Linked DNA regions of Phyllobacterium zundukense. The main gene of each other region encodes a partner of the protein of the gene in region 2 in a complex. Links are inferred from orthologs where the notes say so. Each region holds a gene or a part of one and is shown on either strand. Other genes may lie near its edges.

The links.
Region 1: the proteins of BLM14_RS09945 (region 2) and pnp are in contact, whole or in part, in a cryo-EM structure (PDB 9QH0), measured with the Escherichia coli proteins. The link is inferred for Phyllobacterium zundukense from one-to-one orthologs.
Region 3: the proteins of BLM14_RS09945 (region 2) and eno are in contact, whole or in part, in a solved structure (PDB 2FYM), measured with the Escherichia coli proteins. The link is inferred for Phyllobacterium zundukense from one-to-one orthologs.

Annotation. Positions count from the first base shown.
Region 1 is NZ_CP017940.1:3,171,852-3,176,910, reverse strand. What follows is about bases 1,799-4,770. They hold pnp (polyribonucleotide nucleotidyltransferase), read left to right. Parts: upstream 1,799-2,199; coding sequence 2,200-4,341; downstream 4,342-4,770. Other genes in these bases: BLM14_RS15920 (class I SAM-dependent methyltransferase), read left to right, coding at 4,425-4,770; rpsO (30S ribosomal protein S15), read left to right, coding at 1,799-1,986. Outside these bases: 30S ribosome-binding factor RbfA, read left to right, coding at 121-579; tRNA pseudouridine(55) synthase TruB, read left to right, coding at 594-1,565; more of rpsO, read left to right, coding at 1,612-1,798; more of BLM14_RS15920, read left to right, coding at 4,771-5,059. UniProt on the Escherichia coli protein: Involved in mRNA degradation. Catalyzes the phosphorolysis of single-stranded polyribonucleotides processively in the 3'- to 5'-direction. Also involved, along with RNase II, in tRNA processing.
Region 2 is NZ_CP017940.1:1,984,316-1,990,217, reverse strand. What follows is about bases 1,552-5,040. They hold BLM14_RS09945 (Rne/Rng family ribonuclease), read right to left. Parts: upstream 4,692-5,040; coding sequence 1,752-4,691; downstream 1,552-1,751. Other genes in these bases: BLM14_RS09950 (M48 family metalloprotease), read right to left, coding at 1,552-1,573. Outside these bases: BLM14_RS09955 (DsbA family protein), read right to left, coding at 1-110; more of BLM14_RS09950, read right to left, coding at 164-1,551; BLM14_RS09935 (N-acetylmuramoyl-L-alanine amidase), read left to right, coding at 5,406-5,902. UniProt on the Escherichia coli protein: Endoribonuclease that plays a central role in RNA processing and decay. Required for the maturation of 5S and 16S rRNAs and the majority of tRNAs. Also involved in the degradation of most mRNAs.
Region 3 is NZ_CP017940.1:1,719,993-1,725,327, reverse strand. Bases 2,414-5,335 are described here. They hold eno (phosphopyruvate hydratase), read right to left. Parts: upstream 4,553-5,335; coding sequence 3,275-4,552; downstream 2,414-3,274. Other genes in these bases: kdsA (3-deoxy-8-phosphooctulonate synthase), read right to left, coding at 4,704-5,335; BLM14_RS08505 (FtsB family cell division protein), read right to left, coding at 2,781-3,113; pdhA (pyruvate dehydrogenase (acetyl-transferring) E1 component subunit alpha), read right to left, coding at 2,414-2,652. In the rest of the region: BLM14_RS08520 (pyruvate dehydrogenase complex dihydrolipoamide acetyltransferase), read right to left, coding at 1-201; BLM14_RS08515 (pyruvate dehydrogenase complex E1 component subunit beta), read right to left, coding at 218-1,606; more of pdhA, read right to left, coding at 1,621-2,413. UniProt on the Escherichia coli protein: Catalyzes the reversible conversion of 2-phosphoglycerate (2-PG) into phosphoenolpyruvate (PEP). It is essential for the degradation of carbohydrates via glycolysis.

The DNA.
Region 1 (5,059 bases), 1.2 Mb from region 2 along the record:
TTATTATCCCCTCTCTGGCGATTTCTAGCACTTGAGCGAAGAGCTCAAGATGCTGAAATCGCTTTCTCCCCCGCAAAGGGGGAGATAAGGCGGCATCTCCCTTATTTGGATATAACAATAATGGCTCGTTCTGCTTCATCATCCGGCCCCTCTCAACGCCAGTTGCGCGTCAGTGAGCAGGTGCGCCACGCGGTTTCCCAAGTACTCCAGCGCGGTGATGTTCGTGATGACACACTGGTAAATGCTGTTGTTGCCATTTCAGAAGTGCGCATGTCGAACGATCTGAGAATTGCCACCTGTTTTGTATCGCCGATCGGTGCTGCGGACAGCGAGGGTGTTATCAGTGCCTTGAACAAGCATTCGAAGTTCATTCGGGGCCGTGCGGCCACTTACCTCAAGCAGATGAAATATATGCCGGAATTCCGTTTCCGCATCGACACGAGCTTCGACAATTACGCCAAGATCGACGCGCTCCTGCGCAAGCCCGAAGTGACGCGCGACCTCACTGATGATGAGGATGATGATGGTGGCGATCCGAATCCGGGGGATGTTCCAGGCCACGGCGACGGCAACGATTGAATGGCCGATAATAAATGACAAGACAGCGCAAGAAAAAGGGCCGTCCGGTTTCCGGCTGGCTGATCTTCGACAAGCCGAAAGGCATGGGATCGACAGAAGCCGTTTCCAAGATCAAATGGCTGTTCAAGGCTGAAAAGGCAGGCCATGCCGGTACGCTTGATCCCCTGGCATCGGGCATGCTGCCGATTGCCCTCGGTGAGGCCACCAAGACTGTTCCCTATGTTATGGACGGTACGAAGATCTATCGCTTTACCGTCGCCTGGGGTGCTGAGCGTACGACAGATGATCTCGAAGGCGAAGTAACCGTAACATCGGATAACCGTCCGGATGAAGCGGCTATCACGGCGTTGCTACCCAAATATACGGGCGTCATCCAGCAGATTCCGCCCAAATTCTCGGCGATCAAGATCGCTGGTGAGCGTGCCTATGATCTGGCACGCGGCGGCGAGGAGATCGAGATACCTGCCCGTGAAGTCGAGATCGACCGGCTGGAATTGGTAGAACGCCCGGATGCCTCGACCGCGATCTTCGAAGTCGAATGCGGCAAGGGCACCTATGTGCGCTCGCTCGCACGCGATATGGGCCGGGATCTAGGCTGTTACGGCCATATTTCGGATTTGCGCCGTATCGAGGTTGCGCCCTTCAATGAGTCCGATTTTGTCACGCTGGCGGAACTCGAGGCTGCCCATCCGCCAGTTCCGACTGAAGAGGAAGGCGAAGACCGTTCCTATGAGCGTCTCGCCGAGCGTTTCTCGGTCATGGATGCGTTCCTGATCGATACGGTTGCAGCGCTGGAAAGCCTGCCCCAAGTTGCCGTCTCTGATGATCAGGCTCACCGCATTCGCATGGGCAACCCTGTGATCCTGCGTGGACGCGACGCGCCCGTCGAAGCCGATGAGGCCTGCGTGACCGCCAAGGGCAAGCTTTTGGCGATCGGTTTCATCGAACAGGGCCAGTTCAAGCCGAAGCGTGTGTTTACGGCGTGAAATCGCCAGAATCATTTGCGGCTGGTAATTTGTCACATTTTCGACTATACGGCCCGCAGCGATAGGCTTTGCCTTCGCTTTAACCGGCCCCCGCTGGACGACATCCCGGCCGTGGGCATCCTGTTTTCCTCTTCAAAAGAAAGGATATACGATGTCGATAACCGCTGAACGCAAGCAGGCAGTGATCTCTGAATATGCAACCAAGCCAGGCGATACCGGTTCTCCGGAAGTCCAGGTTGCCGTTCTGACAGAGCGCATTGTCAACCTGACCGAGCATTTCAAGGACCACAAGAAGGATAACCATTCCCGCCGTGGTCTTCTCAAGCTCGTCTCGACGCGCCGCAGCCTTCTTGATTATCTCAAGAAAGTTGACCAAGGCCGCTACCAGACGCTGATCGAAAAGCTCGGCCTGCGCCGCTAATGCATTAGACCGGCGGGCGCGTCAATCGCTCCGCCGGTCTCTCTCATCCCCCTGGGGATGAACACTACCATGAGACAGATCATGGGGCAGGATTGCAGGCAACTCGGGCAAACGAGTTGCACGTTGTCTTGCCCGTGATTGGTCTGAAACGAAACGGGAGAGAGATGCTGCTATCCAAAAGGATGCGCGTTTTTCCCCACTGAAGGACAAGACATGTTTAATCAACACAAAGTTGAAATCGAATGGGGCGGTCGTCCGCTCATTCTCGAAACCGGCAAGATCGCCCGTCAGGCTGACGGCGCCGTTCTCGCCACCTACGGTGAGACTGTCGTACTCGCTACCGTCGTTTCCGCCAAGGAACCGAAGCCAGGCCAGGACTTCTTCCCCCTGACAGTCAACTATCAGGAAAAGACTTACGCCGCCGGCAAGATCCCAGGTGGCTATTTCAAGCGCGAAGGCCGTCCGAGCGAAAACGAAACGCTGGTTTCGCGCCTGATCGACCGCCCGATCCGCCCGCTCTTCGCTGACGGCTACAAGAACGACACACAGGTTGTTCTGACGGTTATCCAGCACGATCTCGAAAACAACCCCGACATCGTCTCGATGATCGGTGCTTCCGCTGCCCTGACGCTTTCCGGCGTACCTTTCATGGGCCCGATCGGCGCCGCACGCGTCGGCTACATCGGCGGTGAATACAAGCTGAACCCGACCGTTGATGAAATGGTTGAATCGAGCCTCGATCTGGTTGTTGCCGGTACAGGCGATGCAGTTCTGATGGTTGAATCGGAAGCCAAGGAATTGGCTGAAGACGTTATGCTCGGCGCTGTGATGTTCGGTCACAAGAACTTCCAGCCGGTCATCGACGCGATCATCAAGCTCGCTGAAGTTGCTGCAAAAGAGCCACGCGACTTCCACGCAGAAGACCTTTCTGCAGTCGAAGCTGCTGTGCTGACGGTTGCCGAAGCAGATCTGCGCGCAGCCTACAACATCATCGACAAGCAGCAGCGTTATGCTGCCGTCGATGCCGCCAAGGCCAAGGTCAAGGCGCATTTCTTCCCGGAAGGCGTTGAAGAGCCGGAATTTTCTGCAGAGCAGATCGCGACTGTCTTCAAGTCGGTTCAGGCGAAGATCGTTCGCTGGAACATTCTCGACACGGGCAGCCGCATCGATGGCCGTGACCTTTCGACCGTACGCCAGATCGTTTCCGAAGTCGGCCTTCTGCCGCGCACCCATGGTTCGGCCCTGTTCACCCGCGGTGAAACACAGGCCATCGTGGTTGCAACGCTCGGCACCGGCGAAGACGAGCAGTATGTCGACTCTCTGACCGGCATGTACAAAGAAACCTTCATGCTTCACTACAATTTCCCGCCCTATTCGGTCGGTGAAACAGGTCGCATGGGTTCGCCCGGCCGCCGCGAAATCGGTCATGGCAAGCTCGCTTGGCGCGCTATCCACCCGGTTCTGCCTGCCAAGGAACAGTTCCCCTACACGCTCCGTACGGTCTCCGAGATCACCGAATCCAACGGTTCGTCCTCGATGGCAACGGTTTGCGGCACATCGCTGGCTCTGATGGATGCGGGTGTTCCGCTGCTCCGTCCGGTTGCCGGTATCGCCATGGGCCTGATCCTCGAAGGCGAGAAGTTCGCTGTTCTCTCCGACATCCTCGGCGATGAAGATCATCTCGGCGACATGGACTTCAAGGTCGCTGGTTCCGAGAACGGTATCACGGCTCTCCAGATGGACATCAAGATTGACGGCATCACCGAAGAGATCATGAAGGTTGCCCTGGCCCAGGCCAAGGACGGCCGTATCCACATCCTCGGCGAAATGGCGAAGGCCATCACCGAAGGCCGTTCGGAACTTGGCGAATTTGCACCGCGCATCGAAGTCATGAACATTCCGACAGACAAGATCCGTGACGTTATCGGTTCCGGCGGCAAGGTCATTCGCGAAATCGTCGAAAAGACCGGCGCGAAGATCAACATCGAAGACGATGGCACGGTCAAGATCGCATCGTCCTCAGCCAAGGAAATCGAAGCTGCCCGCAAGTGGATCCATTCCATTGTTGCCGAACCGGAAGTCGGCGAAATCTACGAAGGCACGGTCGTCAAGACGGCTGACTTCGGCGCATTCGTCAACTTCTTCGGACCGCGCGATGGTCTCGTCCATATCTCGCAGCTCGCTTCGGATCGTGTTGCCAAGACTTCAGATGTGGTCAAGGAAGGCCAGAAGGTCTGGGTCAAGCTCATGGGCTTCGACGAACGTGGCAAGGTTCGCCTGTCGATGAAGGTTGTCGATCAGGAAACCGGCAAGGAAATCGTTCAGGAAAAGAAGGCTCAGGAAGACGCTGAGTAATCTTCTGGAATAGACTACGATAGAAGCGCGCCCCCGTGGCGCGCTTTTTTCTTGCGACGACATATCTATAGATGGATTTAACTATGGCCCACGGTGCGCTCCAGACGCTCTTTCTGCCCTTCGAAGACGAGATACTGCCTGTGCCAGGTAATGGCGCTCGTTGGTTGTTCCTTGGTGCCGAGGCGGATCGCAATATCGCAAGCGACTGGCACGGTGTCCTGACCTGCCTGCAGCCATTCAAACCCTACTACCTTGCATTGCAGAAGGCCGGCTTTAATGCGGTCCCCCGGTTACAAGGCGAGGAGCGCTTCGATGGCGCGCTGATCCTGATCGGCAAGCATCGCGGCCGCAACGAGGCCTGGCTGGCGCAGGCTTTGAACCAGGTCAATCCCGGCGGAACCATCGTGGTTTCCGGCGACAAGAAGCTTGGTGTCGACAGCTTCCGCAAGACGGTTGAGACCATGGCGCCTGTTACGGACAGACTGTCGAAACACCATGCGGTCGCTTTCTGGTTCACGCGGCCGGAAGAGTTGAATAGCGATAGAATTCAATCGCTTATTGCCGAGCCGACCAGGCTGGAAGATCGCTTCACGACGGGCCCGGGCATGTTCTCGCATACCGCCATCGACAAGGGTTCGGCCTTGCTGGTCAAACATTTCCAAGGGCGGATAAGCGGCCATGTGGCGGACTTCGGTGCCGGCTGGGGTTACCTTGCCAG
Region 2 (5,902 bases):
ATATCAGGCGCAGCACTGACCAACTCAGTCCGCCCCGCCTGGTAGCCGAGAGCGAACGCAGCAACGCCGACGAGACCGGCGGCTGCAGCAACCAGAGTGACTTTTGTCATAGTGAACTGTCCTTTTCAAATTCTGTTCTGCAACGGACGCGGAGGCACGCGTCTCATTTGCGCTTCTTGGTCTTGGTGCTGATGATGTCCTGAGCCTGTATCCACTCGGGCGAGCCGCTTTTCAAGCCACGCTGGGCACGAATGGCAAAGATTTGCGCTTCCTGGATCTTGCCGGAATAGTATTTTTCTTCGGCGCTGGCGAGATCGGAACGGGGCATATCGCCCATCTGACCGTAGGCTTGCGCCAGATAGGCATAGCCGGCTGGCGACTCGCGGTCGCGGCCGATACTTGCTTTGATAATATCGACGGATTCCTTGAGATTGGCAGGTGTCCCCGTCAGCATCAATGACCGTCCGTAGCTCATGCGTATCAGGCTGGATTTTCGTGGATCGAGCGCACTGGCCTTCTGAAAGGCCCGGGCCGCTTCTTCCGCCTTGTTCTGTTTCAACAGAATCTCGCCCTTGATCTCCTGAAAATACGGGTTCTTCGGCTGTTCCTTGATCAGTGCATCGATCTTGGACATGGCCGATTGCGAAGAGCCATTGAGATAAGTTGCGATGGCATCGCCATAGCGTGCACCAATGTTCTTCGGATCCTTGCGGAAAGTTTGCAGAACACTTGCTCCCCCGCCGGTATAGGCTGCGATCTTGCCGCGCATCAGGTCGTGACGCTGCTGCAAGGCGGGACTGTCCGGCTTGTCGAAATAGGGGCTCGCATGGGCCAGCGTTTCCAGATTGGCGATGCGTTCCCGCGGCAGAGGGTGGCTGATCCGATAGGGATCCGCGCGCGTGCCAGTCAATGACAGGGCATTGGAGAAGCGCTCAAACGTCGTCAGCATACCCTTGGCGGATTGGCCGGTGTTTGCAAGATAGGTAATGGCGGAACGGTCTGCCGCCATTTCTTCCGTGCGCTGATAATTGAGCAGCCCGCGCATGGCGGCTTCAGTGCCACCCATGGCGATGCCTGCGCCGGCCTGTGCGAGGCCGCCCTGGCGGCTGGCAGCGCCAGCGACCATCGCGCCCATGCCGAGCAGGCTGGCAACCACGGCCATCGTCTTGGCGTTGGCAAGCTGTTCGCGCAGCTGGAACTGGTGACCGCCTGCAAGGTGGCCAGCCTCATGGGCGAGAACGCCGATGATTTCATTGGGCGTTTCGGCCTGGAGCAGGGCACCGGTGTTGATGAATATGCGTCTGCCGTCCACGAAGGCATTGAAGCTGCGGTTATTGACCAAGACGATGCTGATAGCGTGTTTGGACAGACCCGCCGTCTTGATGATTGGGGTGGCGTAGTCAGTAACAAGGGCTTCGATTTCCGCATCGCGGACAATGGGTACGGATGCTGACTGCGCTGTGGCAACAGCGGTCTGCGTGGCGCAAAACGCGCCTGCAGTCAGCATGATGAGCGCGCTGCGCGCCATGGCAATGATCGATTGACGTGAACTGATCTTATGAAATGCAATCATGTCCTATTCGTACCCAAATCGATCTTTGAAAGAAAGAGAGGCCTGTGATGCTCCCCACTTTGTGAAGCCAGCCTATGTCGACAAATCTACGGCATTGGGAAGCATAAACAGAGTCTCCATAAAGAAGAACCGGCAATGATGCCGGTTCTTCAACTCACTTACTCATGGTTTTTGAAGCTCAAAAGAAGCCCTTCTTTTGCCACCAGCCACGCTTTGGTGCGGGTTCGCCTTCGGCTTTCTTTTCCTTGGCGGTGGAGGAGGTAACGACAGGCTTGGTCTCTTCGATCTTCTTCGGTTCGGGCGCGGCAACGGGCTCCGGCGTTGGTTCCGGCCGTACTTCTACAGGTGTACTGGCCGCAACTTCCGCTATGGCAGGCGTCTCTTCGACAACTGCCTCAACCTTCCTCGCCGACTTGCGCGGTGCGCGTTTCGGTTTGGCTGGCGCTTCCGGTTCTGCTTCGGCAAGAACCTCGGCAACGGCGATTTCAGCCGCCTCGATTGCCGCCTTGGCGCGGGACTTGCGCTTTGCAGGTTTCTTTGCAGGCGCTTCCTCGATTGCCGCTGTCTCAACGCCAGGTACTTCAACAGCTTCCTGCAGCGCTACAGGTGCTTCCGCAACCAGGGGTGTCACTTCAGCGAGCCTGGCCTTTGAGAAGTCCGGCAAAGGAATCGATACGAACACGGGCTCGGCATCCGGAACCGTTTTCGCGATGACCCGATTGCCGGCATCGTCACCATCTTCGGGACGCTTGTTCTTACGGCCACCACGACGGCCACGCCGACGCTTCTTGCGACGTTCGTTTTCTTCCTCGCGTGCCTTGGTAGCGGCGGCGTCTTCGCCTTCCACGGGGGGCTGATCGGCGTCATCCGCGTCGTCATCGCTACGAACAGGCTGACCTTGCTCAGCGCCCGCGAAGTCCTGGCGATCGCGACCACCACGACGCCGACGCTTGCGTCTGCGCTTGCGCGACGCATCGTCATTGTCGGCGATTCTCGCAGATTCGCCCGTCTGAGCTTCTACGACATCCTCATCTGCATCTTCGATGACTGGATCGGTTTCATCGAAATCCTCGGCGAATCCGAGGGTCGGCGTCTCCGTCAACGGAACAATCGGGCCAAGAGCAATGGAACCCTTGTCGATGGCAAAGTGCTGGGCACCGACGCTGTCATCGGCTTCGATGCTGATGGTCAGGCCAAACCGTGCTTCGAGATCGGCCAGATTCTGACGCTTGTGGTTGAGGACATAGAGTGCCGTTGCGACGGTCGTGCGAACGATGATGTTGTTCTGCGAGTGGCGCAGCAGATATTCCTCGATCGACCGCATGACATGCAGGGCGATGGAGGAGGCGGAGCGCACATGACCGGTACCGCCGCACATTGCGCAGACCTGGGTCGTGCTTTCCAGAACGCTGGCGCGGATACGCTGACGCGACATTTCAAGAAGGCCGAAATGCGAGATCCGGCCAACCTGAATGCGGGCGCGGTCATCCTTCAGGCAATCCTTCATCCGCTTTTCGACGGCGCGGTTGTTGCGATTCTCTTCCATGTCGATGAAATCGATGACGATCAGACCGGCAAGATCGCGCAGGCGAAGCTGGCGCGCAACTTCATCCGCTGCTTCAAGATTCGTCTGCAAAGCCGTATCTTCGATGGAATGTTCGCGTGTCGAGCGGCCGGAGTTGACGTCGATCGCCACCAGCGCTTCCGTCTGGTTGATGATGATGTAACCACCGGACTTCAGCGTCACTTGCGGCTGGAGCATGCGGTCCAGCTGCGCTTCGATGCCATTGCGGGCAAAGATCGGTGTGAGTTCCCGGTAGGGCTGCACGACCTTGGCATGACTCGGCATGAGCATGCGCATGAAGTCCTTGGCCTCGCGGTATCCGTTTTCGCCGGCAACGAGGATTTCAGTGATGTCTTTATTGTACAGGTCGCGGATCGACCGCTTGATCAGGCTGCCTTCTTCGTAGACCAGCGTAGGCGCGGTCGAGGCGAGGGTGAGGCTGCGGACGTTTTCCCACAGGCGCATCAGATATTCGTAGTCGCGCTTGACCTCAGGCTTGGTGCGCATGGCACCGGCAGTGCGCAGGATCACACCCATACCTTTCGGCACTTCGAGATCCTTGACGATATCCTTGAGACGCTTGCGGTCCTGAATGCTGGTGATCTTGCGCGAAATGCCACCGCCACGTGCCGTGTTCGGCATCAAGACGGAGTAACGGCCGGCAAGCGACAGATAGGTGGTGAGAGCAGCGCCCTTGTTGCCGCGCTCTTCCTTGACGACCTGAACCAGCAGGATCTGCCGGCGCTTGATGACGTCCTGGATATTGTACTGACGGCGCTGGAAGCGCTGATGCGTCGGCACTTCTTCCATTGCGTCCTCGGCTCCAACGGACTCAACCTCGTCGAGTTCGTCCGGCGCCTCGTCCTTGTCTTCGTTCGACCGATGCCTCGACCTTCTGGAGCGGCCTTCGCCGGCATCAGATACGGTCCTTTCCTCGGTGTCTTCTTCGGACGCTTCGTCCGTATCGACACCGACGGCTTCCGATATCACATCGGCGTCGATCGACGCTGCAATGCTCTGCCCATGGCTTTCGTCGCTTGAGGACGATTCATCCTGCGACCCATCGGTGATTTCTCCGGACGCATCGTGCTCGTCTCCGGCTTCGCCTGCAGCCGGGTTTTCTTCATCCGAAGTGTCCAGCTTTGCCGAATCATCATTCTGACGCGGGCCACGGCGGCCGCGGCGGCGGTTGCGCGATCCACGATCGTTGCGATCGCGGCTACGCTGTTCGGTCGCGTTTTCTTCGTGATCCTCGTCCTGGCTCGCAGCTTCCGCTTCGGCGTCGATCAGTGCCTGACGATCGGCAACAGGGATCTGGTAGTAATCGGGGTGAATTTCGCTGAACGCAAGGAAGCCGTGGCGATTGCCACCATATTCCACGAATGCAGCTTGAAGGGACGGTTCGACGCGTGTGACACGCGCTAGATAGATATTGCCCTTGATCTGTTTCTTATGTTCCGATTCAAAGTCAAATTCTTCAATTCGATTGCCGCGAACCACGACAACCCGTGTTTCCTCCTGGTGGGAGGCGTCGATTAGCATTTTGTCCGACATTATAATTCTTCTCCCCGGCTGAAATGCTATCAACGCGGGACAGCCAGGAAACCCTCGGGGTGCCTGGCGCCGTATCTTCACATTTGCCGGATTTATTTAAGTTCGCAGAAACAGACAGACACGGCATCGCGCGGAGCTGCCCTCGGGCAGCCGCGGCTTGCAAGCCGGTTATAATCACGTCTGTAGCAAACATTTCTGTTCCTGACGAAACGACCTCACGAATGGCACGCTTGTCTGCTGTGCCGACACTGTTAACACCCTCGAAAGGGCTGGCTCGATGCGCCTTGTCTGCGCGATCTGCCGTTCACAAAAAGCGCTGCCGACAATCCCTGTCTGCTCGCGCCAAATTCTTTTTTGGTTACCGCAGCGAATCTTCGCCATTGCCACTCCGTGTCTCTGTTCTCATTGTCAGCCGGTCGTTTGCCGTGACATCAAAGAGCCTGATTCCGGAGGGCAGGAAGTAACCCACCTTTGCTTTTAGGAGGTGTGTCGCGTTATGACAAGGACTTCTTCATAATCCTGTCATTGATGCGCCAAGCACAAAGGGTACCATAAGACATTATTAACCATGGTTCCTTACCTATTAGTCATAGATAGTGTGTCCTGGGCAGGATGCCAATGCATACTGCGTCTGATACAAGTTGTGCCAGCGGGAACTGTCTCCCCGCATCGCACCTGTTGGCAAGAGAGATGAGCGTGATCTGTCGGATATTCATGGCTGCTGCCATCGGCTTTCTTGTCTTTCTACAGGCGGGCGAGCCTTCGCGTGCAGCAGACGAACTGGCAGCCCTGACGTATCAGGTCGCGGGCGACGAGCTGCGAACCCGTATCGTCATCAATTTCGATCGCGAGCCCGACGTCTCGACGATGCTGCTTGATCAGCCGCACAGGCTGGCAATCGACATGCCCAAAGCCGTTTTTGCCTTCGACAAGAAATCAACAGAACCGCGCGGGCTGGTTACGGATGTGCGCTACGGATTAATCGACGATCAGCGCTCACGGCTGATTTTCACGCTCAAAGGCCCTTTTGCCGTCGAGCAGCTTAATGTCATCAAGAATGACAGCAGCCCGGGATACCGGCTTGTCGCGGATTTCGTCGCTTCATCGGACCGCCAGTTCGCCGAAGCGCTGAAGACGCAAAATGCCACCACTGCTTCGACCGAAGGAGCACCGAAAGGCGATCGGCTTGCCGCTGCTGCACCCAATGAGGT
Region 3 (5,335 bases), 270 kb from region 2 along the record:
ACCTTCAGTGCCCGCGGGAACCACGATCTTGGCAACAGTGCCTTCATCGACCGCTTCGACTTCCATCGTCGCCTTGTCGGTTTCGATCTCGGCGATCACATCGCCGGGTCCAACCTTATCGCCTTCCTTGACGAGCCATTTGGCAAGATTGCCTTCTTCCATCGTGGGAGAAAGCGCCGGCATGGTGATATTAATCGGCATATCGGTTTCCTCCCTATTACGCTGTGTAGGTCACAGCTTTGACGGCATCGACAATTTCCTTGACGTTCGGCAGGGCGAGCTTTTCCAGGTTCGCCGCGTAAGGCATCGGCACATCCTTGCCCGCAATCGTCAGCACTGGCGCGTCGAGATAGTCGAAGGCCTGCTGCATGACGCGGGTAGCGATTTCCGTACCAACGGAGGACTGCGGATAACCCTCCTCGATGGTGACGCAGCGCCCGGTCTTCTTGACTGATTCAATAACCGTGGGAATATCCATCGGCCGGATCGTGCGCAGATCGATGATCTCCGCATCGATGCCGAGCTTGGAGAGCTCCTCGGCGGCCTTGACCGTATAGTTCATGCCAATGCCGAAGGAGACGAGCGTAACATCCGTGCCCGTCTTGTGAATGCGGGCCTTGCCAATCGGCAGCACGAAATCATCAAGCTTCGGCACATCGAATGAATGGCCGTAGAGGATTTCGTTTTCGAGGAAGATAACCGGGTTCGGATCCCGGATGGCTGCCTTGAGCAGACCTTTCGCATCGGCAGCCGTATAGGGCATGACGACCTTCAGGCCAGGAATGTGGCTGTACCAGGCGGCGTAACATTGGGAATGCTGGGCTGCGACACGCGATGCCGCGCCACTAGGTCCGCGGAAAACCATCGGAGCACCCATCTGACCACCGGACATATAGAGTGTCTTGGCGGCAGAGTTGAGAATTTGGTCGATTGCCTGCATGGCGAAGTTGAAAGTCATGAACTCGACGATGGGGCGCAACCCTGTCATCGCCGCACCCACACCAACACCGGCAAAACCGTGTTCGGTAATCGGCGTGTCAACGACGCGGCGCGGGCCGAATTCATCAAGCAAGCCCTGCGTGATCTTGTAGGCACCCTGATATTCGGCGACTTCTTCACCCATGATGAAGACATCGGGATCGCGGCGCATCTCTTCCGCCATGGCGTCGCGCAGTGCTTCACGGACGGTCGTCGAGACCATTTCAGTGCCAGCAGGAATGTCCGGATCCGCAACGACTTCCGACTTTGGTGCGGCAGGAACCGAGGCGACAGGTGCTTCAGCGGCTGCTTCCTGCTTCGGCGCTTCTTCCGCCTTGGCAGGCGCTTCGGCAGCTTTCGGCGCGCTGACGGCATCGGCGCTTTCGCCTTCGCCAAGCAGAACGGCGATGATAGTGTTCACCTTTACGCCGTCCGTGCCTTCGGCAACAAGAATCTTGCCGATTGTGCCTTCATCGACAGCTTCGACTTCCATAGTTGCCTTGTCGGTTTCGATTTCCGCGAGAATGTCACCGGAGGTGACCTTGTCGCCTTCCTTTTTCAGCCATTTGGATAGCTTGCCCTCTTCCATGGTAGGCGAGAGCGCTGGCATCAAAATATCTACAGGCATTTGTTACGCCTCCCTTAGAGCAGAATGTCGGTGTAAAGCTCGGATGCATCCGGCTCCGGATCGGACTGGGCGAAATCGGCAGCATCAGCCACAATGTCGCGTACGTCTTTGTCAATCTTCTTCAGATCGTCCTCAGTGGACCATCCCTTTTCGATCAACCGGTTCTTCACCTGCTCAATGGGATCGTGATCGGAGCGCATCTTCTGCACTTCGTCCTTGGAACGGTATTTGGCCGGGTCCGACATGGAGTGGCCGCGATACCGGTAAGTCTGCATTTCCAGGATCATCGGGCCTTTGCCCGAGCGTGCCCAGGCGGCAGCCTCTTCGCCCGCTGCATTGACCGCGCGCACATCCATGCCATCGACCTGAATGCCGGGAATGTTGAAGGAAATGCCGCGCTTGGAGAAATCGGTCTCTGCCGATGCCCGGGAAACCGAAGTACCCATGGCATAACGGTTGTTTTCAATGATGTAGATGACCGGCAACTTCCATAGCGACGCCATGTTGAAGCTTTCGTAGACCTGGCCCTGATTGGCAGCTCCATCACCGAAATAAGCCAGCGATACGTTGCCATTGTCGCGGTAGCGGTTGGCAAATGCGAGGCCCGTTCCGAGCGAGACCTGTGCACCGACGATACCGTGACCACCGTAGAAATGCTTCTCCTTGGAGAACATGTGCATGGACCCGCCCTTGCCCTTGGACAGACCGCCGCGACGTCCGGTCAGTTCGGCCATGACACCGCGCGCACTCATACCGCAAGCCAACATGTGGCCGTGATCACGGTAGCCGGTGATGACCTGATCGCCTTCCTTCAGCGACATCTGCATACCGGTCACGACTGCTTCCTGACCGATGTAGAGATGGCAGAAACCACCGATGAAGCCCATGCCGTAGAGTTGGCCTGCCTTTTCTTCGAAACGGCGGATCAGCAGCATCTGGCGGTATGCTTCGAGCTCTTGCTCTTTGGTGAACTGGATTGGTTTTGGTGCTTTGACAGCAGAGGTCTGCGCGGATCGCGCAGGGCTTTTTTTCGCCCTCGTGGCCATATCTCACTCCCTGTGATTTGGTCGCATGAGAATAGCAGCAGGGACAGAACTTACAATATGCAGAATCGAATAAGTGCTATGCAAATAAGATGTTCAAAATACAGAGGAAAAGGGCGATTAACCGAAATTCAGTTAATAGCAAGATCGCCGGAGCCACGCATTATTGTGACTTCGTCCGGGCGGGAAACATTCAATGCCTTGCGGGCCTGTTCGTCTAGCATATCCCTCTCAATCGTACCATCATGCATAAGTTGCACCTGCCGTTCAAGCTCTGTGCGCGAAGCCGTGACTGCATCAAGCTGCGCCTGAAGCAATTTGGTCTGTTCCTGCAATTTGATCGCCGAATAGAGTCCGTATTCGCCGTGATAGGCGTGAAAGCCGAAATAGGCAAAGAACATCGCCGCCAGAAGCGGAACGATCACGCGTCCACGATTGGTTTTTCGTCTCTGTTTGGTCCACATTGCAGATGACCCGGAACGTTGCGGAATCAGGTCACGATGGCCCGATTTGTCACCCGCCAATAAGACTATGTTTTGCTTAACAGGGGATTACCGCCGCTACCTGACCAAGCAAAATGGCGGGTACTAGCCCCGCCATTTCAATGCTCGTCGAACGCTCAGTGTCAGGCGTTGCGGAAAATCGCGCGGCCGGCATAGCGAGCCTGCGGTCCCAGCTCTTCCTCGATGCGGATCAGCTGGTTGTATTTCGCGACCCGGTCAGAGCGGGCGAGCGAGCCGGTCTTGATCTGTCCGCAATTGGTGGCAACGGCGAGATCGGCGATCGTTGAATCTTCCGTTTCACCCGAGCGATGCGACATCACCGCGGTATAGGCCGCGCGGTGCGCAGTATCCACGGCATCCAACGTTTCGGACAGCGTGCCGATCTGGTTGACCTTGACGAGGATGGAATTTGCAACACCCATTTTGATGCCATCGCGCAGACGGGCCGAATTGGTCACAAACAGATCGTCACCGACGAGCTGGCACTTGTTGCCAACGAGATCAGTCAGGTATTTCCAGCCTTCCCAGTCATCTTCCGCCATGCCATCTTCGATGGTGATGATGGGATAGTCGCCGACCAGCTTGGCAAGGTATTTTGCCTGGGTCTTGGGATCGCGGGACTTCTTTTCCCCGTCATAGACGTAGTTGCCATCCTTGAAGAATTCGGTCGAGGCGCAATCAAGGCCGATGGCGATTTCTTCGCCTGGCTTGAAACCCGCCTTTTCGATGGACTCCATGATGAAGTCCAATGCAGCCTGTGCCGTCTTGAGGTTTGGCGCGAAACCACCTTCATCGCCAACATTCGTGTTGTGGCCTGCATCCTTGAGGCGCTTCTTCAGCGTGTGGAAAACTTCGGAGCCATAGCGTACCGCTTCCGCGATCGACGATGCGCCAACCGGCAGGATCATGAACTCCTGGAAATCGATCGGATTGTCGGCATGGGCGCCGCCGTTGATGATGTTCATCATCGGCACCGGCAACACGTGGGCGCTTGGGCCACCAAGATAGCGATAAAGTGGCAGTCCGGAAGCTTCAGCAGCAGCTTTTGCAACGGCAAGCGAAACGCCGAGGATCGCATTTGCGCCAAGACGGCTCTTGTTCGGCGTACCATCGAGATCGATCATCGTCTGATCGATGTGGATCTGGTTTTCTGCCTCAAGACCGCCGATGGCGTCGAACAATTCGCCATTGACCGCGTCGACAGCCTTCTGCACGCCCTTGCCAAGATAACGTAGTCCACCATCGCGCAGTTCAACGGCTTCATGTGCACCCGTCGATGCGCCGGAAGGAACCGCTGCACGGCCCTGGGAACCGTCTTCGAGAATGACATCGACCTCAACAGTCGGATTCCCGCGACTATCCAGAATTTCACGGCCAATAATATCGACAATAGCAGTCATTGGGGCATTTCCCTTTCAATTAGCATTGTGCAGCGTTGGGCTGGCCACTGAATAGCGAATGAAGATGACAAGGAAAATCCCCACAAAGAAGAATTGTGGACCAAAACAGAAAAAAGGCCGTCAGTGATGGCCTTTCTTCGAAAAACAGCGACTAAACCGCTTTCGCAATCCGATCGAATTCAAGGAGCTTTTCAAGAAGACGCGGCATCTGGTCGAGCGGCACCATATTCGGACCGTCGGATGGTGCATTATCCGGATCCTGATGCGTCTCGATGAAGACACCTGCAACGCCAACGGCGACGGCGGCACGCGCCAGTGTTTCCACGAATTCGCGCTGACCGCCGGTAGAGCCACCTTGCCCGCCCGGCTGCTGCACAGAATGGGTCGCATCGAAGACCACTGGCGTACCAAAACTCGCCATGATCGGCAGCGAACGCATATCTGAGACGAGCGTGTTATAGCCGAAGGAGGCACCACGTTCGGTCACCATGACATTCGGATTGCCGCTTTCCGTGACTTTCGCCACAACATTCTTCATGTCCCAGGGAGCGAGGAACTGACCTTTTTTGATGTTGACGATCTTGCCTGTCTTCGCAGCCGCGATCAGGAGATCGGTCTGACGGCACAGAAAGGCGGGAATCTGCAACACATCGACCACTTCGCCAAGGATGGCGCATTGCTCTTCCGTATGCACATCGGTCAGTGTTGGCAGGCCGAGTTCCTTGCGAATATCGGCAAAAACCGGCAGTGAATTTTCCAGGCCAAACCCACGCTTGCCCGTCA